Regions from separate parts of the Sulfitobacter sp. CB2047 genome, predicted to be linked through region 1. Evidence: riboswitches for the same ligand, from Rfam matches in the RefSeq annotation. Region 1 holds a riboswitch; each other region holds the start of a gene.
What was found. A riboswitch is a leader RNA that binds a small molecule or an ion and turns the genes downstream of it on or off. The one in region 1 is predicted to bind cobalamin.
Positions count from the first base shown of each region.

Region 2: another riboswitch for cobalamin. It lies ahead of IV89_RS11375 (ABC transporter substrate-binding protein); the one in region 1 lies ahead of bluB (5,6-dimethylbenzimidazole synthase).
Region 3: another riboswitch for cobalamin. It lies ahead of IV89_RS03690 (energy-coupling factor ABC transporter permease); the one in region 1 lies ahead of bluB (5,6-dimethylbenzimidazole synthase).
Region 4: another riboswitch for cobalamin. It lies ahead of IV89_RS03755 (DUF1636 domain-containing protein); the one in region 1 lies ahead of bluB (5,6-dimethylbenzimidazole synthase).

Region 1 is NZ_CP072613.1:2,696,683-2,704,543, forward strand. Features, by position in the region: gene IV89_RS13255 (UPF0262 family protein) at 1-436, opposite strand, end outside; gene hisD (histidinol dehydrogenase) at 531-1,832, opposite strand; gene IV89_RS13265 (DUF2948 family protein) at 1,914-2,384, opposite strand; gene murA (UDP-N-acetylglucosamine 1-carboxyvinyltransferase) at 2,381-3,652, opposite strand; gene IV89_RS13275 (hypothetical protein) at 3,656-3,856, opposite strand; tRNA gene IV89_RS13280 (tRNA-Thr) at 3,941-4,015, shown strand; gene IV89_RS13285 (hypothetical protein) at 4,204-5,202, opposite strand; gene bluB (5,6-dimethylbenzimidazole synthase) at 5,441-6,121, opposite strand; cobalamin riboswitch at 6,171-6,349, opposite strand; gene IV89_RS13295 (hypothetical protein) at 6,386-7,147, opposite strand; gene IV89_RS13300 (BCCT family transporter) at 7,514-7,861, shown strand, end outside.
Region 2 is NZ_CP072613.1:2,287,088-2,294,948, forward strand. Features, by position in the region: gene IV89_RS11355 (zinc-binding dehydrogenase) at 273-416, shown strand; gene IV89_RS11360 (AraC family transcriptional regulator) at 472-1,368, opposite strand; gene IV89_RS11365 (SDR family oxidoreductase) at 1,536-2,483, shown strand; tRNA gene IV89_RS11370 (tRNA-Glu) at 2,668-2,742, shown strand; cobalamin riboswitch at 2,865-3,064, shown strand; gene IV89_RS11375 (ABC transporter substrate-binding protein) at 3,208-4,224, shown strand; gene IV89_RS11380 (iron ABC transporter permease) at 4,245-5,273, shown strand; gene IV89_RS11385 (ABC transporter ATP-binding protein) at 5,270-6,037, shown strand; gene IV89_RS11390 (catalase) at 6,142-7,659, shown strand; gene panC (pantoate--beta-alanine ligase) at 7,734-7,861, opposite strand, start outside.
Region 3 is NZ_CP072613.1:782,647-790,507, reverse strand. Features, by position in the region: gene cobM (precorrin-4 C(11)-methyltransferase) at 1-173, shown strand, start outside; gene IV89_RS03700 (cobyrinate a,c-diamide synthase) at 170-1,495, shown strand; gene cobA (uroporphyrinogen-III C-methyltransferase) at 1,492-2,208, shown strand; cobalamin riboswitch at 2,235-2,451, shown strand; gene IV89_RS03690 (energy-coupling factor ABC transporter permease) at 2,523-3,206, shown strand; gene cobF (precorrin-6A synthase (deacetylating)) at 3,268-4,020, shown strand; gene cueR (Cu(I)-responsive transcriptional regulator) at 4,030-4,416, opposite strand; gene IV89_RS03675 (heavy metal translocating P-type ATPase) at 4,437-6,893, opposite strand; gene IV89_RS03670 (NodZ family protein) at 7,081-7,861, shown strand, end outside.
Region 4 is NZ_CP072613.1:797,956-805,816, forward strand. Features, by position in the region: gene cobN (cobaltochelatase subunit CobN) at 1-1,920, opposite strand, end outside; gene cobW (cobalamin biosynthesis protein CobW) at 1,927-2,961, opposite strand; gene IV89_RS03755 (DUF1636 domain-containing protein) at 2,958-3,338, opposite strand; cobalamin riboswitch at 3,432-3,650, opposite strand; gene IV89_RS03760 (cobyric acid synthase) at 3,818-5,278, shown strand; gene IV89_RS03765 (biotin transporter BioY) at 5,374-5,919, shown strand; gene IV89_RS03770 (mannose-1-phosphate guanylyltransferase/mannose-6-phosphate isomerase) at 5,994-7,415, opposite strand; gene IV89_RS03775 (GDP-L-fucose synthase) at 7,470-7,861, opposite strand, start outside.

The sequences.
Region 1 (7,861 bases):
GGGCCGTATCTGTATCGATCTCGGCCTTGCCTTCAAGCCGCTCTTGCAACACCCGAGACCCTTCGTTGTGGATCCCGCGCCGTGCCATATCGATGGTCTCGATCTGCGAGGGGGCGGATTTCTTGACCGCCTCGAAATAGGATTCGCAAATCTGGAAATAGTCTTTGACAACCTGCCGGAACGGCCCCAGCGACAGATGGAATTCCGCCGCCTTTTCAGCGCTTTCGGTGTTCACATCAAACACCAGCCGTTTATCACGGATCGACAGGCCCAGATGGTACGGCCCTTGTGGCACCGGGCGATCATCGCGCGACGGCAGGGTAAAAACGTTGTCCTCCAGCAAATCAAACATGGCGACCTTGCGCTCTTGCTCTATCTCGGGCGTGGGCGGGGGCAGGTTCGCGTCGTCAAGCGCGATATGCGTGATCCGGGACATGGGGACGTCTCATTTAGTGTCTATCCCGCCGACCTTAGACCGGGCGGCGGGGTTCTACAATTGACATCGGCGGGCCGGTCAAAGGGCCGTTGCGTCAGTCGTTCAGTTTGCGCAGCCGTGCGGTGACCGACAGACCGTGCGCCTCAAGGCTTTCGGATCGCGCCAGTCGTTCAGCCGACGGGCCGATCGCGCGCAGCGCGTCCGGCGTCATCCGTGCCAGTGTCGTGCGCTTCATAAAGTCCAGCACAGACAGCCCGCTGGAAAACCGTGCAGAGCGTGCCGTGGGCAGCACGTGGTTCGGCCCGCCCACGTAATCGCCAATCGCCTCGGGCGTCCATTGGCCAAGGAAGATCGCCCCGGCGTGGGTGATCTGCGCGCTCAGCGCATCCACATCCGCGACGCAAAGTTCAAGGTGCTCAGGCGCGATACGGTTGCTCAGCTTGGCGGCTGTGGCCAGATCCGGCACGGTAATGATCGCCCCGTTCTCGCGCCAGCTGGTGCCCGCAATCGCGCGCCGTTCCAGCGTTTCCAGTCGGGCATCCACAGCATCCGACACCGCGCGGCCAAACGCCTTGTCCGTGGTGATCAGGATCGACTGGGCGCTTTCGTCGTGCTCGGCCTGGCTGAGCAGATCAAGGGCGATCCAGTCAGCATCGTTGTCCCCATCCGCGATCACCAGAATTTCGGACGGGCCCGCGATCATGTCGATGCCCACCTTGCCAAACACCCGCCGTTTCGCGGCAGCGACATAGGCATTGCCGGGGCCGGTGATCTTGTCGACGGGGGGGATCGTGTCGGTGCCATAGGCCAGCGCCGCCACCGCCTGCGCCCCACCGATGCGGTAAATCTCATCGACGCCCGCCAGCCGCGCAGCCAGCAACACCAGCGGGTTCAGCACCCCGTCCGGCGTGGGCACGACCATCGCAAGCCGCTCAACCCCCGCGACCTTGGCCGGGATCGCGTTCATCAAGACAGAGGAAGGATAGCTTGCCAGACCACCGGGCACGTAAAGCCCTGCGGCGGATACCGCGCTCCACCGCCAGCCAAGCGTGGCACCGGCGTCGTCCTGCCACTGTGCATCCTCGGGCAGTTGCCGTTCGTGATAGGCACGGATACGCGCCGCAGCGAGTTCAAGCGCTGTGCGATCCGCGTCCGAGACTTCGGCAACCGCGGTGTCGACTTCAGCCGCGGTGATGCGCAGGGTGTCGGGGGTCAGCGCGATGCGGTCGAACTTCTGGGTTAGCTCGATCACAGCGGCATCGCCTTTGGACCGCACCTGGGAGATGATCTCGGCCACTGTGTCGTCCACATCGGGGCTGTCTTCACGTTTGGCAGAAAGCAGCGCGGTGAACGCCTGTTCGAAATCGGGCTGATCGAAGTCTAGGAATTGGGGCATCGGATGTCCTTTGCAACGTGCAATGGGCTTTGAAGGGATGCCACGCGGGCGACCCGCACGGCAAAGAATGTGGAAGAACGCTTAGGCCGGATGTTCCGGCAGCTTGCGCGACGGGGCCACATAGGGGCGCGTCACATCCTTCAAGGTCACATCCAGCGCTTCGACCGTCAGCCGGATCACACCGTCCCCCGCGAGGGTCAGCAGCACGTCGCCCGAGGGCGCATCGGTTTCGGTAAATTCGATCTGCAACAGCGACAGGATGGTATCCGCATCCCCCTTGTTCACGCCCTGGCTGGACACGCGCTGCACGTTGCTGAACATCAAGATTGTTTGCACGCGTTCCGGGGCGTGGCGCGATTTGCCCGCGTCTTCCCACCGCACGCGGTTCAGCAGCAGGGCAAAGCGCCCTTCTTTTTGCAGCCAGCGCATCTCCGACCCCGGAAACACAGCATCCTGCGCCAGCGAGGAGATCACCTTGAGGTCATCGGCATCCAGCGCGCCGAGGTTCAGCGGGGCTTCGCGCCCGTCTTCGAAACGTGCATCTTCGGTCATTGGTCTTTGATCCGTTCAATATTTGCGCCCACGCCGCGCAGTTTCGCCACCACATGTTCGTACCCGCGATCCAGATGGTAGACACGGCTGACGCGCGTTTCGCCTTCGGCGGCCATACCGGCAAGGATCAGGGAAATCGACGCGCGCAGATCGGTCGCCATCACCGGCGCACCTTTCAGCTTTTTGACGCCGTGCACCGTCGCGGTGCCGCCGTGGACCTCGATATCGGCCCCCATGCGGATCAGCTCGGGCGCGTGCATAAAGCGGTTCTCGAAGATTTTCTCTTCCAGCACCGAGGTACCGTCTGCCGTACACAGCAGCGCCATCATCTGGGCTTGCAGGTCGGTGGGGAAACCGGGGAAAGGTTCAGTCGTGACATTCACCGCGTTGATCACGCCATTGCGCCGCGCGACTTTCAGACCTTTGTCCGTCTCGGTCACGTCGATCCCTGCCGCGTCAAGCTTTTCGCAGAAAGCCGACAGCAGGTCGATGCGCCCGCCCAGCAATTCAACCTCGCCACCACACATCGCAGGGGCGAGCATATAGGTGCCCAGTTCGATCCGGTCGGTCACAACACGGTGAGTCGCCCCATGCAGACGGTCCACGCCCTGAATCTCGATCCGGCTGGTGCCGTCGCCTTCGATCTGCGCGCCCATAGCACGCAAACAATCCGCGAGATCCACGATCTCGGGCTCGCGCGCGGCGTTGTTGATCACCGTCGTGCCCTTGGCCAAGGTCGCAGCCATCATAATGTTCTCGGTCGCGCCGACAGAGGCAAAGGGGAAGTCGATGACCGCACCTTTCAAGGCCCCGCCTTGCGCCTTGGCGTGCAGATAACCGTCACGCAAGTCGATCTCTGCGCCCATCAGGGCCAGACCATCGGTGTGAATATCCATCGGACGCGCACCAATCGCGCAGCCGCCCGGCAGTGATACCTGCGCGTGCCCTTCGCGGGCCAGCAGCGGCCCCAGCACAAGGTTCGACGCGCGCATCTTGCGCACGATGTCATATTCGGCGCGTGTGTTGATCTCGCCATGACACGACATCGCCAGAACCTGACCGTCCTGCATCGATGTCACCTCTGCCCCCAGGGACCGCAGCAATTCGGTCATGGTGCGGATGTCGGACAGGCGCGGCGCGTTGGTCAGCGTCAGCGGCTCTTCGGACAGCAGGGTCGCTGGCATAAGCGTCAGACAGGCGTTCTTGGCCCCCGCAATCGGAATTTGTCCCGACAGCGCACCGCCGCCTTTGACCACAATCGAATCCATCCTTCAGCCTTCCTTGGTTTGGCCGGTCGGCCCGTTATCTGTCTGCGCGTTATTATTTTGCGTGTCGTCGCTTTGGCTTTTGTCGCTGCGCGCACGCGCTTGCGCCTTGCGTCGGCCCATATTGGCTTTCAGCGCGGCTTTCAGCCTGTCTTCCCGCAATGCATTGGGTTTTGGCGGCTTTTGTGGGGCGGTATCCTTTGACATGTCGATTGTCTAGCGCAGCGGACCGATATGGTCCAGATTACGCTTGCACCATATTGCGAATGGGTCTAATCACCCGCCCACAGTGCTGGAGTAGCTCAGTGGTAGAGCGCGTCATTGGTAATGACGAGGTCGGGAGTTCAATCCTCCCCTTCAGCACCAGATCCCCCCTTTAAACATATCGCTTTGCCCTGATGCCTTATTTATCTGGCGTTGCGGTTTTGGCATGTGCCATGGATGCGCCTGAAGTCGTCGCAGCGCACCCTGCCCCGAAACATCCCGAATCACGATGGCATAAGAAAACCCCGACCGCTTGCGCCGCCGGGGTTTTGATTTTCACGTGAAGCAATTTAGCCGCGATATGTCAGACCGGCAAACAGACGGCCCTGATCGCGGTGGCGGCCCCCGTGGACCGACCCTGCGACAGATGCCACACCGGCAATCAGCGACGCGGCGGCCAGCACAAAGGCGGTCAGGATACCGGCGTTACGCGCGGTTTGCGCAGCCTCAACCGCTGCTTCTTTCGCCTCTGCTGCGGCCTGTTCAGCCTCGGCCTTGGCAGCGGCTACAGCGTCTTCGACTTCCTGACGTGCTTCCTGCGCTTGGGTCACGATCTGGTCCACACGCTCTTTCGCCTGAGCCTGGGTCAGATCGGTGCGTGCGGCAACAGCGCCGGCAAGATAGGTCCGGTCTTCCTCGCTCACCTCACCCGTGCGGTAGATATTGGCAACGATGCTGGCGGTCTGCTCTGCCAGTTGCTCGGGATCGGCTGTCAACGGGTCGACCTGATTGGGGCGCAAAAGCTGGTTCGACAGGTAATCTGTCGGATCATTCTTGGCCTCATCCGGGATTGCAGCACCCGCCGCATCGGCCAGCCCGGAGGCAGCACCTCCCACGGCAGAGCCCGCAGCTTCGACGACCGTACCAGCCGCTTTGCCTGCACCCGCTGCGACGTTGCCCGCGGTATTGGCTGCAAAGCTCAGCGCGCTTGATAGCATCACGGCGGTGATCACAGACCCGAGGCCCCAAACAACCAGACCGTTGATCCCGTCACGAGCAGTGACTTCATCATCCGTAGCGCTTTCGACGCGGCGGCGCATGCGGCCCGCGATATAACCACCGGCCAGATAGGAGGCGACCAGCGTGATCACCATCCACAGCGCGGTCAGCACCAGTTCAAGCGTCGATGAATTGTCGGTTCCGTCCAGCGTGATCGACGACAGGCCAAGTGCCGCGCCGAAGGTGGTCAGCAAGAGGCCGATCGCCACAGCGACAACAGTGCCCGCGAAAATTGCGGGCCAGTCGACATAGGATCCATCGGCAGTTTTTTCAGTAAGTGTCGTGTTCATGTAAATGCCTCCCCGGCGTTTGATTACGCCAAGCCGACCAGCGACAGCACCGCCATAACCACGACCACAAGACCAACGAGATAAATGATACCGCCCATTTTGAATACTTCCTCTTTGCGTGCCAGACGCGGGATGCACTGGCTTCACAAAGGCAACGTCAGGGAACCGGCATAGTTCCGCTGACCGCGCAAAATACCCGCATTGCGGGAGATGACAACGTGAGCGGGACGGGCAGTGACTAAGGGTCGCCCTGCCACGTACCATCAAAGATCATCTCGTCCACGGGGAGCCGTTTGCTCCAGCCTTTCACCTCAAGTTCGGGCGTCTGGTAAAGCTCGTCCACGTGGCCCAGACAGAGGTAACCGACGATCTCTATCCGGTCGGGGATATTCAGCAGGTCACGCAGATCGGCATCGCGGAACACGCTGACCCAGCCCATCCCGATGCCCTCGGCGCGGGCGGCAAGCCAGAGGTTCTGGATCGCGCAGACGGTGCTGTAAAGATCCATGCTTTGATTATGGGTGCGCCCCAGCACGACCTTACCGCCACGGCTGCGGTCACAGGTCACGCAGATATTGACCGGTGCCTTGCGGATGCCTTCGAGCTTCAGCGACCTGTAGGTTGTCTGGCGGTCGCCCTCGAACATCTGGGCGGCTTCCTCGTTGGCGCGGTTGAAGGCTTGCCAGACCTGATCGCGTGCGGCCTGATCGCGGATGACGATGAAATTCCACGGCTGTGACAACCCGACTGACGGTGCGTGATGCGCGGCGGTCAGTATGCGGTGCAACACATCCTCGGCCAGTGGATCGGGCAAAAACTGATCGCGTACATCGCGGCGGGTAAAGATCGCCTTGTAGACGGCGTCGCGTTCAGCATCTGAAAAAGGCGCGGCGGGTGCCAGCGCAGAGGGTATCGGCATTGTTCAGTCCCCAACAATACGTTTAAGCGCCAATCCCGCTGTCCATGCGGGGCAAGCTGTACTGTCTGGCCGGTCTTCTGACTTAGGGTCGTCTGGTCCGCGCGCCTTCCCGGAATAGTCCAGTGGCCTATGCGCAAACCATCCCCATTACAGCGTTGGGCACGTGCCGGAGTTTCACCAGCTTCCCGATTCTTCCGCGAGGCGGACACCAGACCCGGCCATTGGGCCACGGCTGTCCGCCCGGAACAAGCCCTAACGCGGGGATCAGCCGCGTTTGGTTGCGAAAATCTTCTTCATTACGGCGTCGAACTCGTTCCACGAGATGACGGCCTTGTTGCCCGCATAGCCGTGATAATAGGACCGCCCGTTAGAGGTCGGGAAACCGGCCCAGATACGTGCGAGGTTTTCCATAAAGCGGTGGCGGCTGATCTTACCCTTCTTGAAGGAGTTAAACCCCGCATCGACCAAAAGGATATCGGCCAGCCCGTCCTGAACCGCCGAGGTAAAGCGGTCATTCTTGCTCAGGCCCGCCTGTCGCACCAGACTGCGCAGCGTGGATGGAATGAACTGGTATCGACCGATGGCATGCGGTTGGCCCGGCGTGCGGTCGATCCAGCGGTAGATCTCGCCGATGGTCATTTGCGTCGGACGCTGTGGCGGCAGCCGTTTGGCTCCGTATTGCACGGCGTCATAGCCCTTTGGGCCCGCCTCGGCCCAAGCGATGAGGCTTTTGAGGTCCGCGGCCGTGCTGACCCCGCTGAGCTCTTGGAAAGACCGGCTGCGGCTGCTCACGGTTTTGGACCGGACCTGCGCTTTGGGCTGGATCTTGTGGCGCAGCTTGATCTGACCCTGCCCTGCGGATTGCATGACGTTGAACGAGATGTCGCTTTGCATGGCAGAGCGCGCACCGGACAGGCTGAACCCTTCGGCGCTGACAGTGGTAGCGGCCAGAAGTGCCGCGGTTGCGATAATTGGTAGTGTGCAAGTAACTTTCATATCATCCCCCATGATGAAAAAATTTGTCATGGGACCATGGTGACCGCAGACGCCCGCGCTTTCATTTGCGCAAGCAGGTGGGTCGGGGCCATGGACGGATAGGCCGGCATATCTTTTGGGATAGGGCGCTATCCCGCGGTGCGGTTGCCCCCTCCGTTCAGACGGGCGTGGGCAGTGTGGCACGCGGAACCGCCCCGGTGTTTCACCCGAATCCAAAGAGGGGATTCGCGGTAAACCACGGAAAAAACGCATAGCCCGCGACCCGCAAACGGGGCGTCAAGCCCGCATCCGGGGGCTAAGCCATGATATTCATTTACTTAATTCCCGCGCAGCGGTGGTCGTTTTGTCGGAGTTGCGCTATGATTAGTCGCAAATACATAAAATGGAGAGCATCTAATGACAGATGAAACGTCGCCGGGTATCCCGACACCCGACGGGGCCGCTGCCGTAATCGACACGGATTACGAGATCGGCCAAGACAACAAAGAAGGCAGCGTGGGGCCCTTCGGCTTCGACATTCACAACCCGGTCTTCGCGATCTCGGGTGTGTGTATTGTTGCCTTTGTATTCTATACACTCGCGCTGCCCGAACAGTCTGGCGCGCTGTTCACATGGCTGTTCTCGTCGGTGACAAAGGGCTTTGACTGGTTCTTTATCTCTGCCGGCAACATCTTTGTGCTGTTCTGCCTGTTCCTGATCGTCACGCCTTTGGGCCGTGTGCGTCTTGGCGGGGCCGAAGCAAGC
Region 2 (7,861 bases), 410 kb from region 1:
CATGCGCCATGATCCTGGGCGAGATGTGTTTGCCGTTGTGTCTGCGCTGTTTGATCTCGCGCGGCGGGCTGGACGGCTAAGCCCTGAGGTCTCTGACGGCGGTTTGCTGCTCGCCTATTACATCCGTAATCAGAAAACTGAGCTCAAAATCAGGTCAATTACATAAATCACGGCAGTCTTTAGGTGGGCATCAGGCACACCCGAGGATGACCACCATGAAAGCCATGACCCTTACCGCCTAGGGTGGCGACGCGACGTTCGAGGCCGCCGAGCTGACCAAACTGGCAGAGATTGTGGACGCAGGGGCGCTGAAGCCCTTGCTTGATGACCAGAGATTCGGCCTTGATACGGTGGGCGGGGCCTATGACCGCCTGACCAGCGGGCAAGCCATCGGCAAGGTGGTCGTAGACGTCTGATCATAGCACCAGACTTGTGAAAAGGCGCTGCCAACATACAGACGATGGCAGCCCCTTATTGGCCCATTTCAACCGGAAACTGCTGGGCATCCCCCCATTGGCGCGGGGATTGCCCGTACATCCGCCTGAATTCGCGACTGAATTGCGACGGGCTGACGTATCCCACATCGACCGCCGCTTCGTTCACGGACATGCCGCCTGCGATCTTCATCGCCGCATTGTTGAGCCGCATGGATTTGACAAACTGGATCGGGGCCATCGTCGTCACCTGCTTGAACTTGCGGTGAAAGGCGGCGCGGCTCATCCCGGCGCGGGACGCCATATCATCGATAGAGATCGGTGCGTCCAGGTGAGAGGATACATGCGCGATCGACCGTGCAATCGCATTGCCTGCGCCGAAGGCCTGTCTGGCAAAGCGCCCTGCCTCCCCCTTCAGGATCGCGTAATAAAGCTCGCGCAGCCGTGCCTCGCCAAGGATCGCCGTATCCGCCGGATTGCCACCCAATTGCAGCAAACGCAGTAGCGCGTCGGCAAAGGCATCATCCCAAGCGGCCAGCCTGATCCCCTGCGCGCGCAAACCGCCTTTGACCTCGGGAATCACATTGCCGGTATTTTCCATCTCCATCGACAGTTCTGTCATCATCCGCTTATCGAGCGAAATGATAACCCCGTAGAGCGGGCTTTCGGCAGAGGCGGTCGGCGTGCCCGCCTTCACCGGCATCGACATCGGGCAGCACATATATCGGCTGTCGTCATAGATGTACCTGTGCCCGTCCAGCACGGCCTCTTTCGCCCCGCTGACGATAGCAATAACGCTGGGTTCATAGACCGCCGGCACGCAAGGAATCGCCTGTGTGGCCCGAAACAGGCGCACCCCGTCAATGCCGGTTCCCGTCAGCCCCTCTTGGGTCGCGTTGTTCTGAATTAGCTGTCTGATCTGGTCTTTGCTCATGAGGGCAATCTACTGCGTCACATCCGCCTTTCGCAAGCGCGTGATACAATCAGGCAAGTATTCGCGACGATCTCGCCTGTTTTGAGAGCCAGCCGAGAGCTATTTACCCTTCAACACCAAACACAGCGCGCATCGCTGCCGCGCTGACATCGAAAAGGAACATGACGATGAAGGACACGACTTTCGGACCCAAAGGCTGGACACCTGATCGCCTTGGATCGCTCAAGGGGAAAACATATCTCATCACCGGCACGACCGCCGGTGCGGGCTTTCAGGCCACGCGCATGCTGCTGTCCAAGGGGGCAAAAGTCGTCATGCTGAACCGCAACGCCGACAAATCCATCGCAGCGGTCAAAACGCTCAAGGACGCGTTCGGTCCTAACGCCGAGGTGAGCTTTGTGCGGATGGATCTGTCTGATCTGGCCAGCGTGCGCGCCGCGGCGGAGGAGGTGAAACGCACTGTTCCCCGGATTGACGCGCTGATCTGCAACGCTGCCATCGCGCAGGTGCCGACACAGCAACTGACCGTTGACGGGTTCGAAAGCCAGCTTGGCACCAACCACTATGGACACTTCCTGCTGTGCGGGATGCTGTTTGATCGCATTCAGGAAAGTGCGGGCCGGATCGTTGTGGTGTCCAGCCTCGGGTACAACATGGGGATCAAGACGATCCAGTTCGACGATATGAACTGGGACAAGAATTATAGCGCCAACGCGGTCTACAGCCAAAGCAAGCTGGCGCAGATGATGTTCGCCTATGAGCTTCAGGACCGGCTGAAAGCCACCGACAGCCGCGTTGAGGTATACGTCTGTCACCCCGGCGCGTCGGCGACCTCGCTGATCAGCACAAGCGGCGGGCTTTTCACAAGGGTCACCTGGTGGATGATGAGCAAGACGCCAATGGTGCAATCCGCCGAAAAAGGCGCGTATCCCGAGGTTATGTGCGCGACCGAAGACGGGTTGGCACAGCGGGCGCTTTATGGCCCGACCGGATGGCTGCAAACCGGAGGGCCCGTTGGCAAAGGCACGCTGAACCCCCATGCCTACGACAAACCCGTGATGGAGAAACTCTGGACCGTCTCCGAAAAAGCGACGGGTTTTCACTGGGAAATCTAAGGGAAACGCGCGCCCGCATCCCGCGCGCGGCGCGCGTTTCACGCGACGATCCCCTCTCGCCATTCGCCCCTTGAAACACGGCACCAAGATCTGTGATTTTTTTGCCGTATTTCCCCGCTTTCTCATGCGGCTTGCACTTGCGCCCGCCGATGGCTTTGCCTAAAGAAGCGCTCACAAGTTAAGTGGCCCGTTCGTCTATCGGTTAGGACGTCAGGTTTTCAACCTGAAAAGAGGGGTTCGACTCCCCTACGGGCTGCCACTTGGTTTTCCATCCGTTTGTTATTTGCCTCTCGCCCGTTCTGCGGAACTGTGGCCTGCGTTATTTGCCTTTGCCCCGCGATGACGACCGCAAAAACGCAACTTGACGGGTGGGCGGACAACTGTCATCGAAACCGGGTCGGTTTCCTTCGGGAAATAATAGGGAATTCGCCATCCGCGCTTTGGTGTGGATGAACCGGAACTGCCCCCGCAACTGTAGACGGTGAGCTACCTCCATCATGCCACTGGGCCTCAAGGTCCGGGAAGGCGGGGACAGCCGCGATCCGTCAGTCAGGAGACCTGCCGACACTGAACCTGAAACACCGGGCGGGGTTGCTCGGGAGAGGATGATGATGGGACCGGATCTTACCACACGCGCAGACCAAAATGCGCCCGCGCGCCGTTTGGCTGGCCCCTTCTCTTTCTATTCAAAGACCCCGGCATCGGACCAACCGGAGCCCTTGATATGAAACCAGTTTTTTCCAGCCTGACCCTGATTGCGAGCCTTGCGGGCAGCACCGCGCTTGGCGCAGAGACAGACTATCCGCTGACCATCGACAACTGCGGCCACACGCTCAGCTTTGACGCGGCACCCCAGACCACCGTGACCATCGGACAATCCACGACAGAGATCCTGTATCTGCTGGGCCAGCAGGACCGGATCGCGGGAACCTCTGTCTGGTTCAGCCCCGTTTTGCCAGAGTTCAAAGAGACAAACGATGCGATTGAACGGCTGGCGGATAACGACCCCAGCTTTGAAAGCGTTTTGGGCAAACGCCCCGATCTGGTCACCGTGATGTATGAATGGCACGTCGGCCCCGAAGGTATGGTCGGCACCCGCGACAGCTTTCACGAGGTGGGCGTGCCGACCTATGTGATGCCCACCGATTGCGCGGCCAAGGATAACTCTGTCGGCGCGGACGGCACGCGATCTGAACTGTTCACGACCCAGCAGCTGTATACCAGCATCGAAGAGCTCGCCCGTATCTACAACGCGCAAGACGCCGGTGCCACGCTGCTGGCAGACCTGCAATCGCGCGAGGCAAAGGCGGTCGAGAAAGCCAAATCGCTGAACCTGCCCCAAGGCACCTCGGCGCTGTTCTGGTTCTCGTCCTCCGAGATGGCGGCGGACCCTTATGTGGCAGGTCAACAGGGTGTGCCCGCCTATATGATGGACAAGCTTGGCGTTGAAAACGTCGTGACCTCGGCCGAGGAATGGCCGCTGGTCGGATGGGAGACTCTGGCGAAATCCGACCCGACCTTCATCGTGCTCGCCAAAATGGACCGTCGCCGCTTCCCTGCGGATGACATCGAGAAAAAGCGCACCTTCCTGATGAACGACCCCGTCGCCCGCGAGATGACCGCGGTGAAAGAGGGCCGCATCATCACCATGGACGCCCATGCGATGGACCCGACCGTGCGTGCGATCTATGCGCTGGAAACGATGGCTGACGCGCTGTCCGGTTTCGATCTGGCCGAATGACCGCAATCGACCGCTCTGTGATGCGCAGGCCGCAGTGGCACTGGTGGGTGATCATCCCGCCGGTGCTGCTGGCCGCACTGCTGTTTGGTGCGGCCATCGGCGAGGTCTCTATCCCGCCGCTGGTGGTGCTGAAGGTGCTGGCCAACAAGGCGCTGAACGCGGGCTATGCGGTCGACAAAATTGACGAAGGCATCGTGTGGAACTACCGCATGGCGCGGGCCGTGGTGGCGATGTGCTGTGGCGCCGGTCTGGCGCTGTCGGGCGTCGTGTTGCAAGCACTGCTGCGCAATGCGCTGGCGGATCCCTATCTGCTGGGCATCTCTGCGGGGGCGTCCACGGGCGCTGTTGCGGTGACCATCCTCGGGCTGGGGGGTGGTGCCATCTCGCTGTCTATCGGTGCGTTCAGCGGGGCGCTGGTGGCTTTCGCTTTTGTCGCCTTGCTGGCGCAGGCGGCAGGGGGCGGTGTGGGCCTGCGGGCCGCGGGCGTGATCGTGCTGGCCGGTATCGCGGGCAGCCAGATGTTCAACGCCCTGACCGCGCTGATGATCACGAAATCGGCCAATGCCGAACAGGCCCGTGCTATCATGTTCTGGCTTTTGGGGAATATGTCGGGCGTGCGCTGGCCCGATGTACTGAGCGCCCTGCCCGCGGCGATGATCGGTCTGCTGGCCTGTCTGTGGCACGCCCGCGCGCTGGATGCCTTTACCTTCGGCAGCGACAGCGCCGCGTCCTTGGGCATTCCGGTGCGCCGCGTGCAGCTGCTGCTGATCGGCACGGCGGCGCTGGTCACGGCGGTGATGGTGTCGGTGGTGGGGGCGATCGGCTTTGTCGGGCTGGTGATTCCCCATGCCATGCGCATCGTCGTAGGGCATCGTCACGCGATCCTTGTGCCAGCTTCCGCACTGGCGGGGGCGGTGTTTCTGGTCTTTGCCGATGTGGTTTCGCGAGTGATTGTACCGGGCCAAGTGCTGCCCATCGGCGTGGTGACCGCTTTGGTCGGCGCGCCCGTCTTTGCACTGATCCTGATTGGCAAAAGGACGTCGCCATGATTCTGTCCTGTCACGAACTGGGCTGGCGGGTGCGCAACCGCGCCATCGTCAACGACGTGTCCCTGTCCTTGCGGCCGGGCGAAAAGCTGGGGCTGATCGGGCCGAACGGGTCGGGCAAATCCACGTTGCTGCATATGCTTGCCGGTATTCAGAAACCCTCGCGCGGGCGGGTCGAGCTGGACGGCGCACCGCTGGCAAAGATGCGCCAGCGCGATATCGCACAGCGGCTGGCGCTGGTCGAACAACACGCCGATACCGCAGATCGCATCACCGTGCGCCATGCCGTTGAACTGGGCCGCACCCCATGGCTGTCCGCCCTGCGCGGGTGGAGCGCAGGGGACGACGCCATCGTCACGCAGGCGCTGGCGGATGTGGATCTGTCGGGCTTTGGCGACCGCCACTGGCACACGCTGTCGGGCGGTGAACAACAGCGCGTTCATATCGCCCGTGCACTGGCCCAAAGGCCGCAAGTGCTGCTGCTGGACGAGCCGACGAACCATCTGGATATCCGCCACCAGCTTTCGATCCTTGAGCTGATCCAGCGCCTGCCGACAACGGCGATCATCGCCCTGCACGACCTGAACCAAGCCACGCTCTGCGACCGGATTTGCGTCTTGCAAGATGGCAAGCTGCGCGCCATCGGCACCCCCTCCGAGATCATGACAGAAACCCTCCTGCGCGAGGTCTTTGGCGTCTGCGGGCATTTCCTTGTCGATCCGGCGGATAACGCGCAGGTGATCCGCTTTCACACGGCGACCCATTAAGCGCGCCAAGCGGCCACACTTCTATTCAACTCCTTACGCATTTGGTCGGGAACCATCCGTCACGCTACAGGTTTTGCCTGTGGACCCTGAAGGAGTAGCTACAGATGACCGACAAGAAGCAAACCCCTCCCACAACCACAGACGCCGGCATTCGCGTTCAAAGCGATGAACATTCGCTGACCGTTGGCCCCGATGGCCCGATCGTGCTGAATGACCACTATCTGCTGGAACAGATGGCGAATTTTAACCGTGAACGCATCCCAGAACGCCAGCCCCACGCCAAAGGCTCGGGCGCATTTGGCACCTTCGAGACGACGCAAGACGTGTCGAAATACACGATGGCGAATATCTTCCAGCCCGGCGCGAAATGCGATGTGGTGATGCGGTTTTCGACCGTGGCAGGCGAACGCGGCAGCCCGGACACATGGCGCGACCCGCGCGGCTTCTCGGTAAAGATGTACACCGACGAAGGCATCTTTGACATGGTCGGCAACAACACCCCGATCTTCTTTGTCCGCGATCCAATCAAGTTCCAGCAGTTCATCCGCAGCCAGAAGCGCCGTGCGGATAACAACATGCGCGACCACGATATGCAGTGGGATTTCTGGACGCTCTCGCCCGAAAGCGCGCATCAGGTGACCTATCTCATGGGCGACCGTGGCATTCCGAAAAACTGGCGCGAGATGAACGGGTATTCCAGCCACACCTATTCGCTGGTCAATGCCGAGGGCGAAAAATTCTGGGTCAAGTTCCACTTCCACACCGATCAGGGCGACGGCAATGCCTACCTTAGCCAAGACGAAGCCGACAAGCTGGCGGGGACCAACGGCGATTACCACCGCGCCGATCTGTTCAACAACATCCGCGACGGGAACTACCCCAGCTGGACGCTCAAATGGCAGATCATGCCTTACGAGGATGCCAAGACCTACCGCATCAACCCGTTTGATCTGACCAAGGTCTGGCCGCACGAGGACTACCCGCTGATCGAGGTCGGCAAGCTGACCCTGAACCGCAACCCCACCGATTTCCATACAGAGATCGAACAGGCCGCGTTCGAGCCGAACAATATGGTGCCAGGCGTGGGTCTGTCGCCAGACAAGATGCTGTTGGCACGGGGTTTTTCCTACGCGGACGCGCACCGCGCGCGGCTGGGTGTCAACTACAAACAGATTCCGGTCAATAAGCCCGTCTCGCCGACCCATAGCTATTCGAAAGACGGCGCGGGCCGGACTGAAAAAGTGTCTGATCCGGTATATGCGCCCAACTCATATGGTGGGCCCTCTGCGCAGCCGCATCAGCATGAAGCGGGCCTGTGGTATTCCGATGGCGACATGGTGCGTCAGGCCTATACCCTGCGCCCTGATGACGATGATTGGAGCCAAGCCGGCAAGCTCGTCCGCGAGGTGATGGACGCCGATGCCCGCGAACGTTTGGTGTCGAATGTGGTGGGGCACTTGTGCGACGGTGTCAGCGAAAAGGTGCTGGTCCGTGCCTTTGAATACTGGCGCAATATCGACAAAGACACCGGCGACAAGATCGAGGCCGGTGTGCGCGAGAAGCTGGGCGGGGAATCCAAAGCCCCCGGCATGGCCTCTGCCCTCAGCATCGGCGGCAAGTAACACCGCACCGTTCCAAGCCAAACGATCAGCGGGGCCTGCGCGGGCCCCGCTTTTTTTGCATATTCCAGAGCGATTTAACCGACGGCGATATTGTCGATCAGCCGCACACCGGCCAGCCACGCGGCGGCCAATAGACGTGCGGGGCGGTCGGGCGTGGTCATCAGCTCCAACTGGTCAGCAGACCGCAGGTCAAGGTATTCCA
Region 3 (7,861 bases), 1.4 Mb from region 1:
TGGGCAGCGTGATTGACGCCACCGACGGCGAACGCGGGCGCACGGCGCTGATCCTTGTCGGCCGCGCGCTGACGGCAGAGGAGTTCCGCGAAAGCTGTCTGTACGCTGGCGATTACGACCGCCGTTTCCGCCCCGTGGGCACAGAGCCGCGCTTTCCAGAGGGCACAGAATGATCGAGACAACGCAACTGCCCAAGGGCCTGATGATCTCGGCCCCGGCGTCGGGCACGGGCAAGACCACCTTGATGCTGGGCCTTTTGAACGCGCTCAGCCGTCGCGGCGTCGACGTGCGCCCGTTCAAGAGCGGGCCGGATTACATCGACCCCGGCTTCCACCGCGCGGCCTGCGGGCGGTCGTCCTATAATATCGACAGTTGGGCCATGGGGTCGGGCGTGTTGTGCAACCTGATCGGCACCGCCCATGGCGGCGATCTCGCCCTGATCGAAGGGTCAATGGGGCTGTTTGATGGTGTGGCGCAACCGGGGGAAACCTCGAACGGGGCGAGCGCCGATATCTCTGCCATGACGGGCTGGCCGGTGGTGTTGCTGCTGGATGTATCGGGTCAGGCGCAATCGGCTGCGGCCACCGCCCTTGGGTTCAAGACGATGCGCCCAGATGTGCATGTCGCGGGTGTGGTGCTGAACAAGGTCGCCAGCCCCCGTCACGAGGCCCTGCTGCGTCTGGGGATGGAGCAGGTCGGCATCCCCGTTCTGGGCGCGCTGCCCCGACAGGGATCGGTCACGCTGCCGGAACGCCACTTGGGTCTGGTGCAGGCCGAGGAGCAGCCCGAGCTGATGAAGCTGCTGGATGCGGCAGGTGATTTCATCGCGCAGCATATCGACCTTGATCTGATCGTCTCTGCCGCCCAAGGGCGCAGCATTCCCGACGGGCCAGATGTGCTGCCCCCGCCCCCCGGTCAACGGATCGCTTTGGCCAAAGACGCCGCGTTTTCGTTCATCTATCCGCATTTGCTGGACCACTGGATCGCCGCGGGTGCGCAGGTGTTGCCCTTCTCGCCGCTGGCGGATGAGGCACCGGACGACAGCGCCGACATCTGCTGGCTGCCCGGCGGCTATCCCGAGCTGCATGCCGGACGCCTTGCCGCTGCCGCGCAGTTCCGCGACAGCCTGCAACAATTCGCCACGACGCGCCCGGTGCATGGGGAATGCGGGGGGTATATGGCGATGGGGGCCGGGTTGGTCGACAAGGAAGGCGTGCGGCACCAGATGGCGGGGCTGCTGGGGCTGGAAACCAGCTATGAGAAGCGCAAGATGCATCTGGGCTACCGGCTTGCCACGCTGAACGAACCCGGCCCCGGCTATGACGCGGGCGCGCGGTTGCGCGGGCATGAATTCCACTATTCTACCATCCTGTCGCAACCAGACACGCCGCTGGCGCGGGTGGTCGATGCCAATGGGGCCGAAGTGCCCGAGACAGGCTCGCGCCGCGGCCATGCGACGGGCACCTTCTTTCACCTGATCGCGGGGGCGTCATGAGCGGTTTTGTCTCTTTCGTCTCCTCCGGTCCGGGTGATCCCGAGCTGCTGACCGTGAAGGCGGTAAAGCGGTTGCAAGAGGCCGAAGTCGTGCTGTTCGACGATCTGTCGGCGGGTCCGATCCTTGAACATGTCTCACCCGAGGCGGATCTGATCGGGGTCGGCAAACGCGCCGGACGGCTGTCTCCGAAGCAGGATCACGTGAGCCGTTTGCTGGTCGAACACGCATTGACCGGCGCGCGGGTGGTGCGGCTCAAAAGCGGGGACGCGGGCGTGTTTGGCCGGCTTGAAGAAGAGCTGACCGCGCTGAAAGCCGCAGGCGTTGCCTTCGAGATCATCCCCGGTGTGACGGCGGCGTCTTCGGCGGCGGCGGCGGCGATGATCCCGCTGACCCGGCGGCTGACCGCACGGCGGGTGCAATTCATCACCGGCCACGGCGAATCGGGTGCCTTGCCCGAAGATCTCAACATGGCGGCGCTGGCCGACCCTACGGCGACCACGGTCGTCTACATGGGGCGGCGCACCTTTGCGGGTTTCGCCGCGCGGCTGATCGAGGCGGGCTTGCCCCCCTCGACCCCAGCCCTGCTGGCAGAGGCGGTATCGACCCCCGATCAAAAGCTGAGCCGCCACACCGTGGAAAGCCTTGCCCATCTGCCGCTGGATCCCGCAACGTCAGCGCCTGCGCTGATCCTTTACGGGCCGTTGACCGAATAGATGACTTGACAAAACCTGCCCGAAAATGACCACCTATTCCGGACGGTTCCCCGTGCGCCTTCGGGCAATCGGGGTGAAAAGGGAATACGGTGCGGTGCCAAAGCAAAGGTGCCAAATCCGGAACTGCCCCCGCACCTGTAAGTGAAGAGCAACCCGCATTGCCACTGGGCCACACCGCCTGGGAAGGCGCGGCACGCATGGACGCACAAAGTCAGGAGACCTGCCGTCATGGGGATGATCCCCGATCCAACTGGCTGCCCCCCGGGGCGGCTTTCACATTATGCCGTCGGGGAAGACGGTAAGGAGACCTGAATATGCATATCGAACCCGAAGTCGTGACCGGCGCCAAGCTGGTCCTGTCCTATGGCACCGCCGCCGGTGCTGCGGCCTATACCGCGAAAACCGCAATGGACTCTGTCCGTGAGAAAGGCGTCGTGCCTTTTGCGGGCGGGGCCATGGTGGCCACCGCGCTGACCTTTGTCTTTTTTCAGGTCTTCCCGCATTTCCCCGTGGGCGTGAGCGAAGTGCACCTGATCCTCGGGTCGACCCTGTTCCTGCTGTTCGGCGTGGCCCCTGCGGCTGCGGGTCTTGCGCTTGGTCTGCTGGCGCAGGGCGTGTTCTTTGCCCCCATCGACCTGCCGCAATACACGATGAACGTCACCACGCTGCTGGTGCCTTTGTTCATGGTCTCGGCGCTGGCCAAACGCATCATCGCGCCCAACACCGCCTATGTTGATCTGACCTATGTTCAAGCGCTCAAGCTGTCGACCGCGTTTCAGGCGGGCGTTGTGGGCTGGGTCGCCTTCTGGGCCATCTACGGTCAGGGCTTTGCCGCCAGCAACATCGCCGCTGTGGCCAGCTTTGGCGGGGCCTATATGATGGTCATCCTGATCGAGCCGCTGGTGGATCTGGCCGTGCTCGCCGCCGCGAAAACCCTGCGTGATTTCGCGGGCAGCGCGCTGTTCACCAAACGTCTGACACAGACTGCCGCTGAATAATCCAAGACCCGACGCGGCCCCCTACTCTGCGGGCCGCGTCACCCCCTGCCGGAGCCTCAAGATGTTTACGCTTTCACTGATCGGCATCGGGTCCGGCAATCCCAAACACCTGACATTACAAGCCATCGACGCGTTGAATGCCTGCGATGTGATCCTGATTCCGTCCAAGGGCGCGGGCAAGGATGATCTGGCTGGCCTGCGGCACGAGATTTGCGCCCAGGTGCTGCGGTCGGACGGGCCTGAAATTCACGAATTCACCCTGCCCAAACGCGACGCCGCCAACCCTGATTATCACGCGGGCGTCCACGATTGGCATGATGCCATTGCACAGGTCTGGCTGGCCGAGATGCAGCGCACCCTGCCCCAAGGCGGCCGTGTCGGTTTCCTCGTATGGGGGGATCCGTCGCTGTATGACAGCACCCTGCGCATTGCGGAGCGGTTGCAAAAGGTCGTCACACTCACCGTCGATATCGTGCCGGGGATCACCTCTCTTCAGGTACTGACGGCGGGCCATGCGATCCCGCTGAACACCATCGGCAATCCCGTCACGATCACCACCGGCCGGCAGCTGCGCGATCATGGCTGGCCGCAGGGTGTGGATACGATTGCCGTCATGCTGGACGGCACCTGCGCCTTCGAGGTGTTGCGGCAGCACAGCGACGTGCACATCTGGTGGACCGCCTATGCCGGCATGCCGAACGAGCGTCGCATCGCAGGCCCGCTGGATCAGGTCTGCGACCGCATCATCGCAACACGGGCAGAGGCCCGCGCCGCCCATGGCTGGATCATGGATATTTACCTGCTGCGCCGGTAGACACGCGCGCTACAGCTTTTCAAGCCGTTGCAAAATCGGGCAATCGGGGCGGTCATCGCCAGCGCATTCATGCACCAGATGGGTCAAGGTCTGACGAATATCTTGCAGGTCCGCGATCTTGCTTTCGATCTGCGCCAAATGTTGCTGGGCGATGGCACGGACATCGGCGCTGGCGCGATCCTGATCATCCCAAAGCGCCAGCAGGTCGCGGCAATTCTCGATCGTGAAGCCCAAAGCCCGCGCACGGCCCAGAAACGTCAGCTTGTGCACGTCGCTGTCGCAAAAGCTGCGATACCCGTTGGTGTCACGCGCAGGCGTGATCAGACCGATGTCTTCGTAGTAGCGGATGGTCTTGGCAGGCAGACCTGCGCTTTTCGACACGTCACCGATGTTCATAGACGTCTCCTTTCGTTGAATTAGGCGGTTGCTGCGGCGGCGATCCACCGCAGGCGCAGGGCGTTGAACAGGACAAAGACGCTCGACAATGCCATGGCGGCGGCGGCAAGCACGGGCGACAGCAGCACGCCGAACAGCGGATAGAGCACACCGGCGGCAACGGGGATCAGCAGCGCGTTATAGCCAAAGGCCCAGAAGAGGTTCTGGCGAATATTGCGCATGGTGTGCTGGCTGATGTGCAGGGCGTTCACCACCCCTTGCAGATCGCCCGACATCAGCACCACGTCGGCCGCTTCGATAGCGACATCCGTTCCGGTACCGATGGCGATGCCCACGTCGACCCCCGCCAGCGCGGGCGCATCATTGATCCCGTCCCCGACAAAGGCGACCTTGTGGCCCGCCTGTTGCAGGTCCTCCAGCGCGGCGACCTTGCCGTCGGGCAGCACTTCGGCGACCACGGTATCGATCCCCAAACGGTCGGCAATGGCCTGCGCCGTCGCCTTGTTATCACCGGTGATCATGGCGATTTTCAGCCCCGCTTCGTGCAGCGCCTCCAGCGCTTGGGGCGTCGTTTCCTTGATCGGGTCGGCGACGCCGATCATCGCGACAAGCGCCCCATCCACGGCGGCGAAAAGCGGTGTCTTGCCCTCTGCCCCCCATGCTGCCGACCGCCCCTCTGCCGCGGCGAGAGAGACCCCTTCGGCCTGCATGAAACGGTCCGCCCCGACAAGCACGCGACGCCCCTCGACCTCGGCGCGTACACCGTGGCCGGTGTGCGAGGCAAAAGAGGTTACCGCTGCCAGCGACAGCCCCTGTGTTTCGGCATGGCGCAGGATGGCGCTGGCAATCGGGTGCTCTGACTGCGCCTCGACCGACGCAACGAGCCGCAACGCATCGGCCTGCGACCAGCCGTTGAAGACATCCAGATCCGTCACCTCAGGCCGACCGGCGGTCAGCGTGCCGGTTTTATCAAGCGCGATGGTATCGACCTCGGCCAAGACCTGAAGCGCATCCCCCTTGCGGAACAGCACGCCCATCTCGGCCCCTCGCCCCGTGCCCACCATGATAGAGGTCGGCGTGGCCAGCCCCATCGCACAGGGGCAGGCGATGATCAGCACCGCGACGCTTGCTACCAGAGCGTGCCCCAAGGACGGCTGCGGCCCGAACGCAAGCCAGACAAGGAAAGTGGCCGCGGCAATCGCCATGACGACGGGCACGAACCACATGGTGATGCGGTTGACCATATCCTGCACCGGCAGCTTGGCACCTTGGGCGTCCTCGACCATGCGCACGATCTGCGACAAGGTCGTGTCCGCGCCCACATGGGTCGCGCGGTAAACCAACGCGCCGGTGCCATTCACCGTCCCCCCGACCACACGCATGTCGGGCAGTTTTTCGACGGGCACGGGTTCGCCGGTGATCATGCTTTCATCGACATAGGAACTGCCACGTGTCACGGTCCCGTCTACGGCGATCTTTTCACCGGGGCGCGCATGGATCAGATCGCCGACGGTGATCGCGTCGATCGCAACCTCTGACACGTTGCCGTCCCGCTCTACCCGCGCGGTTTTGGGGCGCAGCCCGACCAGTTTGCGGATCGCTTGCCCGGTTTGGCCCTTTGCCCGCGCCTCTAGCGTGCGCCCCAGCAGGATCAGCGTGACGATCATCGCGGCGGCTTCGAAATAGACCGCTTGCGCACCGGCGGGCAGCAACTGTGGCAAGAACAGCGCCACGGTGGAAAAACCCCATGCCGCCGTGGCCCCCAGAAACACCAGAGAGTTCATGTCAGGCGTGCGTTTCAACAGCGCTGGCACGCCGGTGACAAAAAAGCGCCGCCCGGGCCATGCCAGAACGATGGTGGTCAGCACGAACTGGATCGACCAGCTCAGCTGCTGCCCCAGCGTCGACATCACCCAATGGTGGAACGCGGGGATCATATGGCCGCCCATCTCGAGCACAAACACCGGCAGGGTCAGCGCCGCGGCCAGCAGCGTCATACGTTTAAGATGCGCGGCTTCTTCAACCTTGCGGTCCGGCGCGGGGGAAGATGCGGTGTCCGTCACAGGGGTGGCGGGGTAGCCCGCGGCTTGCGCAGCCTGCACAATGGCGGCATCCGGCTCTGCGGTAAGCGACTGCACCACGGCCTCTTCCCGGGCGAGGTTGACGCTGACATCGACCACACCCGGCACGGCCGCCAAGGCGCGTTCGACCCGCCCGACGCAGGACGCACAGGACATGTTTTCAATGGCATAGCGCCGCGTTTGCACGGTGGCGGGGTAGCCTGCGGTCGCAAGTGCGGCGACGGCGTCCTTGGGGTCGAACCCCGATGCCACCTGCAGCGACGCCGTTTCCGAGGCGAGGTTCACGCGGGCGTCCTGCACACCCTCCACGCGTCCAAGCGCGGTCTCGACCCGCCCCACGCAAGAGGCGCAATTCATACCGCCAATTCCAAAATTTATCGCAACTACATCGCCCATCAGCCGTCTCCTTGGGGTGTCTTGCCCCTCAGATAGGGCTTCCAGTTAATGGAAGGTCAAGCGGTGATATGGATTTTATTCGATTTCGCTGCAGATTCCGGTGTCTGCCCTAGGCCGGTTAAGACTTTGGAAAGACATCTGCGCGATGGTGAGCGTCAAACGACAAGCGAAGGGTGTGTATCGACGGATGCAGTCAAAAACACTGGTGATCAAGGGAAAGGGCGGATTGGGCAACCGCATCCTGTCTGCGATCTCGGGTCTGGTTTACGCTGATCTCTCCGGCCGCAAGCCCGTGATCGACTGGCGCGACGGCAGCTATGCGCCGCTTGGCGAAAATGCTTATCCGCTGCTATTCCAGTCTCCGATCGGGGACGAAGCTATTGGGGGTGCCACAATGGATGACGGGGCCGATGTTTGCCCCGCGATCTGGGCTGGCAATCTGAACCGCCAGCCCCAAGACATGATCGACACCTATATGCCGCGGTCACATTCAAACCCTTGGGGCTATCGGCGGCTTTGCGTGGATCTCAAGCGGGTGGACCAGTCTCAGGCGGTGGCGATCTATTGGTCTTACCTGCCAAAGCTGGGCCGTATGCGGCACCATCTGCGCCGGGATCCACGCTTTGCCAAACGGGGGGAGCGCGAGGTTTTCGCCGATTATCTTGGCCGCTATTTTACCCCCAACGCACGGGTCCGCCATGCGCTATCGCACATGCGCCCCACGGCAAAACTGCCAAGCATCGGGGTTCATATCAGGTTCACCGATCGAAAAATCCCGCTTGGCCCGGTGTTGAAGACCCTGGAACAGCTAAAAGCCCGCCATCCGACCGCGACTATCTTCCTTGCGACGGACAGTGCCGAGATCGAGGATCGTTTGAAGCGTGCGTTCGACAAGGTCATGACCCATCCCAAACGGCTAGGCCCTGCCGGCGCACGTTTGCATGGGCCGGATACAACATGCAACCCGC
Region 4 (7,861 bases), 1.4 Mb from region 1:
CTGCTCTACCCCGCGGCCCTGCGCCTCGGCTCGGATGTCCGCGATCAGCCGGTCGCGCCGCGCAGGGTCCAGCCCGTCCGCGGTCGAGTATTCATCCAGCAGCCGTTCCAACCGTCCGAATGCATCGGGCAGTTTCGATGTCACCAAAGGGGGCGGCATATGGCCCACGGTCACGGCCCCGATACGGCGTTTGGCCTGCGCGGCCTCGCCGGGGTCATTGACGATAAAGGGATAAATCACCGGCATCGGGCCGATCAGCGCCTCGGGCCAGCAGGCGTCAGACAGGGCGACGGATTTGCCGGGCAGCCATTCCAGCGTGCCATGGGCCCCGACATGCACCATCGCATCCGCCTGCTGTTGCAGCCACAGATAGAAGGCGACATAGCCCGGGCGCGGCGTGCGGCTCAGGTCGTGATAGTCATCGTCCCGTTCGGCCAGCGCCCCGCGTTCGGGTTGCAACGCGACCAGCAGCTTGCCACTGCGCAGCGCCGGAAAACAGAACGCCCCGTCGTGAAACAGCGGATCATCCTGCGGCGCGCCCCAGCTTTCGGTCAGATCCTCGCGCAACGCCTGTGGCAGCTTTGCAAGCGCGGCCTCATACTCTGCCATCGGCCAGCGGAGCGTTTCGGTGCCAAGACGGCTGGCAACCGTTTGCGTATCGGCAAACTCCCCCGCATCCATGTCATAGCCCTGCGCCGCCAGCTGGGCCGTCATCTTCTGCAGGGAGGCCAGCGCATCCAGCCCCAGCGCATGGGCCATGTTCCAGTCTTTGCCGGGGTAGGTGGACAGCACCACACCCACAGACTTTGCCGCGTTGTCTTGCACCCGTAGCTGGTGCAAGCGCTGCACGCGATCGGCGATGAAATCCACGCGGTTCGCGTCGGCGCGATGGGCGAAACGGCTGTATTGCAGCGCCTCGTCCCGTTTGCCGGGCTGTTTAAAGCTGACGACACCGCCGAACAGACGGCCATCCACCTCGGGCAAGACGACATGCATCGCCAGATCGGTAGGCGACAGCCCGCGCTCTGATCCGGCCCAATCGCGCCGACGCGCGGTCGATAGGGCGACCTGCACCACGGGGCAATCTGATGCGCCCAGGACCGAGGGTTCATCCGGCCCGCGCTGGGCGGAGAAAGCGGTGGCGTTCACGATCACCGCCGGATCAAGCCGGGCGATCTGCTGCGCGATCCACGGCGCGGTGTCCCCCTTGAGGCTGGGCGCGAAGAGCCCCACGGCGTCAAAGCCGCGCGCGTCAAGCGCTGCGATCAGCGCATCCACAGGATCGGTATCGGCAGCCGTCAAATAGGACCGGTAGAAGGTCACAATCGCGCGCGGCTTGTCGGAGGGTTCCGGCGCAGGGATCACACCGGTATGGGGGCGGTAGAACCCCGCCTCGGGCACGGTCTTGGCCCCTTTGGCCGGCCCCGCGTAAAGCCCTGCGGCCAGCGACAGCTGCGCCAGTGCCGCCTGCGCAGCCACCGCGCCGCCCGTATCGCACAGATGTTGCAAGCGTCTTAACGTCGAATGCGGCAGCGTCGACAGCGCGTCGAGCCGTGGGTCGGGTTGGCCGTCCGCAGGCAGCACCGCCAGCGCGATCTGCTGCTTGCGCGCCATATCCTGCAAGGTCGCCAGCCCGTAAGGCCAATAGCTTTCGCCCCCGATCAGCCGCACCAATACCGCCTTGGCCCCTGCAAGGGTCTGTTCGGCATAGGTATCGACCGACAACGGATGTTTCAGCGCGACCAGATTGGCCAGCCGCAACGACGGCAAGCCCCCTTCCGCACGATGCCAGCCCGCCGCGAAAGCCCCCAGATCACTGTCCGAAAAGGACAGCACCACCAGATCCGCCGGCGTCTGCCCCAGGTCTTGGGGCAGATCGCTTTGGTCCAGTCCGTGGCTTTCGCGAAAGACGACATGCATGGCGGCTTAGCCCTCCAGCACCGCGCGGATCGCGGCTTCGTTCACGTGATCATGCTCTGCGATCACAACCAGCTGGCTGCGGCGCGGCATGTCCCCCCAAGGGCGGTCGAACTGGCTGCGCACGCGTTCGCCCACGGCCTGCACAAGCAGACGCATCGGTTTGTCCTGAACGGCGATATAGCCCTTGACGCGCAGGATTTTCTGCTCGCGCGCCAAGCGCAACACGGCGGCCTCAAGCGTGGCGACATCGGCGACTTCGCCCATGTCGATCACCACGCTTTCAAAGTCGTCATGTTCGTGATCGTCATGCCCGTCGTGGTGGCTGGGGCGCGCGTCGATGTCATCTTCGGCGGCGGCTTCCAGACCCAGCACAACGCGGGGGTCAATCACGCCTTCGGTCATCGGAATGATCGGCAGCTTGCGCGGCGCATGCGCCTCGATCACCTTGCGCGCAGCCTCGACGCCGTCGGGGCCTGCCAGATCGGCCTTGGACAGCAGCACGATGTCGGCGCAGGCGATCTGGTCTTCAAACACCTCGGACAAAGGCGTTTCGTGGTCCAGACTGTCATCGGCATCGCGCTGCGCGGCCACGGCCTCCAGATCGGGGGCGAACTGCCCGCTGACCACGGCTTCGGCATCGGCAAGCGTAATCACGCCGTCCACGGTGATGCGCGACCGGATCGCTGGCCAGTCAAACGCCTTGAGCAAAGGCTTTGGCAGCGCCAGCCCCGACGTCTCGATCAGGATGTGATCAGGCGTTTCAGGCAGGGCCATCAGCGCTTCGATGGTGGGGATAAAGTCATCGGCCACGGTGCAGCAGATACAGCCGTTTGCCAGCTCGACGATGTTCTCGGCGGGGCAATTGTCAATCGCGCAGGATTTCAGGATGTCGCCATCCACACCGGCGGTGCCGAATTCATTGACCAGCACGGCCAGACGCTTGGAGCCCGCGTTCTCCATCAGGTGACGGATAAAGGTGGTTTTGCCAGCGCCCAGAAAGCCGGTGATCACGGTAACGGGGATTTTGGTAAGGTTGGTCATTCGGTAGGCTCCTGTGGGGGAATGCGGGCGATGGATTGTTTGCGGAAGACCACGGGGCGTTCGCGCCAGGGCACCACGCCATCAGAGGTCTGGGCATAGGCAGAGACGCCCTTCACGATATCGGACAAATGCGCGTCCGTGTCGAGATCGCCGTACACATAGGTCCAGCGCGACGGCCCACCCGACAGGACCATCGAACAGCCCCGCGAACAGGCCGACAGACATTCGGCTCCGCGCAGCTGCACACCGTCGGGCAGATGCCCCGACAGCGCGTCAAACAGCTGTTGCCCGGGGCGCGGCGCGTCCTCGGCGGTGATCTGACCTGCGCGACAGGTGGTGCAGATGGTGACGGTGACCGGTTGATCCGTGGTGGTCATATCTTGCCTCATACGTCGATGGGCCAAGGGGGATCGCCAGCAGCGAACGACATGCGAACAGCGTTCTAGGCCAGTCGCGAAACACCCCGTTCGCCCGTTACAAACTATGCTGGCAGGTCTCCCGGCTTGCGGATCTAAGGCAGCTTGCCTTGCGAACCTTCACCTTCCCAGCCTGCGGGCCAGTGGTTGAAAGCTCTCTCCGGTCACGGTCGCGGGGGCGGCTGCGCTTGGCGCTGACCCAAGGCTGGATCAATGCGTATCGCGTTCCCTCTTCGCCTGTCTGGGACAGGAACCAACATACGCCCTGCATTGGTCATTTGCCCGCCCCTGTCAAGCTGCGCCTGTCATAACGCAGGGGCCAAACCCGCTTTGCGCCGATTTTCCCGATGGTGGCCAATGGGCAGGGGGCACCCGCGGATGCTTGACGGGATCACCGCAGGCTGACACCAAGGGCTGCACAAAAAACACGAGGTCCCGCCATGCCCACCCGCGCCATCATGATCCAGGGCACCGGATCGAATGTGGGGAAATCCATGCTGGTGGCGGGCCTGTGCCGCGCGGCCACGCGTCGGGGGCTTTCCGTCGCGCCGTTCAAGCCGCAGAACATGTCGAACAACGCCGCCGTCACCGAGGACGGCGGAGAGATCGGCCGCGCCCAAGCTCTGCAAGCGATCGCCTGCGGGCGGCCCCTCTCGGTGCATATGAACCCCATCCTGCTGAAGCCCGAAACCGACAGCGGATCGCAGGTGATCGTGCAGGGGCAGCGCCATAGCACCCTGCAAGCGCGTGACTTCAGCAAGGCCCGCGCAGGGCTGATGGCCCCCGTGCTCGAAAGCTTCGGAATCCTCGGGCAAAGCGTCGATCTGATCATCGTCGAAGGCGCCGGCAGCCCGGCAGAGGTAAACCTACGCCAGAACGACCTTGCCAATATGGGCTTTGCCCGCGCCGCAGGTGTACCCGTTGTCTTGGCCGGAGACATCAACCGTGGCGGCGTCATCGCCCAGATCGTGGGCACCCAAGTGGTGATGGACCCAAAGGACGCGGCGATGATCACCGGCTTTCTGGTCAACAAGTTCCGCGGCGATGTCAGCCTTTTTGACGACGGCTACCGCGAGATTGAACGCCGCACCGGCTGGACGGGGTTCGGCACATTGCCGTGGTTTGCCAACGCGCATCTGCTGCCCGCCGAAGACGCGGTGGACCTGTCGCGCGCCCCCTCCGACGGCGGGTTCCACATCGTCTGCCCCATGCTCTCGCGCATCTCGAACTTCGACGACCTCGACCCGCTGGCGGCGGAGGCTTCGGTGCGGCTGACCATGGTCCCCCCCGGCACGCCGCTGCCCGCGGACGCCGATCTGGTGATCCTGCCGGGCACGAAATCCACCCGCGGCGATCTGGCTTTCCTGCGCGCCCAAGGCTGGGACATCGACCTTTATGCCCATGTGCGGCGCGGCGGCGCGGTGCTGGGAATTTGCGGCGGCTACCAGATGCTGGGCCGGTTTATCGAGGATCCGCAGGGCTTCGAGGGGCCCGCGGGCCGCGAAGAGGGGCTGGGCCTGCTGGATGTCGAAACCCGCATGGCCCCGGACAAGACCCTGACCCGCGTCACCGCCGACCATGCCGCAACGGGCACGCAGATCGACGGCTATGAAATCCACATCGGTCAGACGGTGGGGGCCGATTGCGCCACGCCCTTTGCGCATATCAATGGCACCCCCGACGGGGCAGGGTCGCGCGATGGCAAGATCACCGGCACCTATCTGCACGGGCTCTTTACCAACGATAGTTTCCGCAGTGCCTGGTTGGCGCAACTGGGGCTGAGGGCAGGGCCGACCTCCTACAGTCAGACCGTGGAAGATACGCTCGACGCGCTGGCCGACCATATGGAAACCCATCTGGACGTGTCCGCCCTGCTGGCCTGTGCCGCACCGGTTGCATAACACCCGCGCTGACCTTTGGTCACGATCACGACGCTTGCTTAATTTTGTGATCGCGGGGATACATGCCGTCAAATTTACGCAAAGGACCCTTTGTTATGGAACGTAACCTGACCCTCGTTGCGCTGTTCGCTGCCCTGATTGCAGCACTTGCGTTGATCCCGAAATTCTCGCTTGGCTTTGGCGTGCCAATCACGGCGCAAAGCTTGGGCATCATGCTTTGCGGGACCGTGCTGGGGGCCAAACGCGGCGCGCTGGCCGTGCTGCTCTTCTTGCTGCTGGTCGCTTTGGGGCTGCCGCTTCTGGCCGGTGGCAACGGGGGGCTGGGTGCCTTCATGCTGCCGTCCTCGGGCTTCCTGATCGGCTTCCCCGTGGCGGCTTTTGTCACCGGCCTGATCGTCGAAAAATGGTACGGGCCCTCGCTGACCATCGTTGCGGCGGTTGCCTCGGTCATCGGCGGGATCGTCGTGCTTTATATCTTCGGGATCATCGGCCTGTCGATCGCGCTGGATAAATCGCTGCTGGAATCCGCCGCGCTGGTGACCGTGTTCATCCCCGGTGACATCATCAAAGCGGTGCTTGCAGGCTTTATCACCAGCGGTCTGGCCAAAGCGCGCCCCGCCAGCGTCCTGTCGCGCAGCTGATCCGACGCAAAGCCTGAAACAGCGAAAGCGCCCCTAGAGGGGGGCGCTTTTTTCGTGCCAAGGCAGACGAAGCCTTACCCCCGCGCATAGACATCCTCGTAGCGGATAATATCATCTTCGCCAAAATAACTGCCGGTCTGCACCTCAATCAGCACCATAGGCAGTTTGCCGGGGTTTTCCATCCGGTGCACGGACCCGAGCGGGATGTAGACTGACTGGTTCTCGCTGATTAATTTGACGGTATCGTCCACGGTCACTTTCGCGGTGCCTTCGACCACAATCCAATGTTCCGACCGGTGGTGATGGCTTTGCAGGCTCAGGGCTGCGCCGGGGTTCACCACGATGCGTTTCACCTGAAACCGCCCGCCGATCACAAGGCTTTCGTACCACCCCCACGGCCGGTAATCGCGCGGCAGTTGGACCGCTTGGCTGGCATCCCGCCTTTTGAGCGCCTCAACCGCTTCCTTCACCCGCTGCGCTTGCGATTTATCCGCCACCAGCACCGCATCCCCCATGGCGACGGCGATGATGTTGTCCAGCCCGATGCCGACCAGCTGCAACCCGTCGGTTTCAGACCGCAGCAGCGTGCCCGCACAATCAATCGCCGTGGCATTGTCGGAACAGACATTTCCCGCCGCGTCCGGCCCGCTTTCCAGCCAGACCGCATCCCAACCGCCCAAGTCGGACCATCCGGCGGCGAAAGGCATCACCGCGAGGTTATCCGCCTTCTCCATGATCGCATAATCGATAGAGATATCATCGGCTTGCCCCCAAGCCTCGGGCGCGAGACGGGTCAGCCCCAGATCAGAGGTCGCCCCGTCAAGCGATGCGCGCACCGCGCGCACCATCTCGGGCGCGTGGGTCTGATAGGCGTCAATAATCGTCTGCGCCGTGAACAAGAAGATCCCGGCATTCCACAGAAAATTCCCCGCCTGCAACATCCCCTGCGCCTGTGCGCGATCCGGCTTTTCGACAAAGCGCGCAAGGGGTTGCGGAGTTTGAGCGCTCGCATCCGCACCTTTAGCCAGCGCAAGATAGCCATAGCCCGTTTCGGCCCGCGTAGGCGTGATGCCAAAGGTGACCAGATCACCGGCCTGCGCGCGCGGCACCGCGGCCTGCACCGTCTGGGCAAAAGCATCGCAGTCGGGAATCACATGGTCCGACGGCGCGACCAGCATCAGCGCTTGCGCGTCAGTGCGCGCAATATACAGCGCCGCGGCAAGGATCGCAGGGGCGGTATTGCGTCCCTCGGGTTCGATCAGGATCGCCTGCGCCGCCCGTTCTACCTGCGCCAGTTGTTCGGTCACGATGAACCGGAACGGGTCGCCCGTCACCACAATCGGAGCGGCGAATCCGGGGCCGGTCAGACGCTTAGCCGAAATCTGGAACAGGCTTTCATCCCCCATCAGCTTGGCAAACTGTTTGGGGTAGCATTTGCGCGACAGGGGCCAAAGACGTGTGCCCGACCCGCCGCAAAGGAGAATAGCGTGCATCATGAGAGGCAGTTAATCTGAAAAATTCTAACGAGAGATTAATCAAATGCTTTAGATTTAGCTGCGCAGGTGATCCTGTCGCAAAAACCAATCATACGTCTCCCGAAGCCCGTCTTTCAGATCGATCCGCGCGCGCCACCCCATTTCCGCCAAACGCGAGACATCTATCAGCTTGCGCATCGTCCCGTCAGGTTTCGACGTGTCAAACACCAGCCGCCCTTTGAACCCCGTCACCTCCGCCACCATCTGCGCCAGCGCCGCGATGCTGATGTCGCGGCCCGTGCCGACGTTGATATGGCTTTGCATCGGGTGCGTCTGCGCAGCGTAAACATCACGCGGCAGGTCCAACACAAACAGCGACGCTTCCGCCATATCGTCCACATGCAGGAATTCCCGCATCGGTTTGCCGCTGCCCCAAATCACGACCTCCGCCGCCCCGTCGCGTGCAG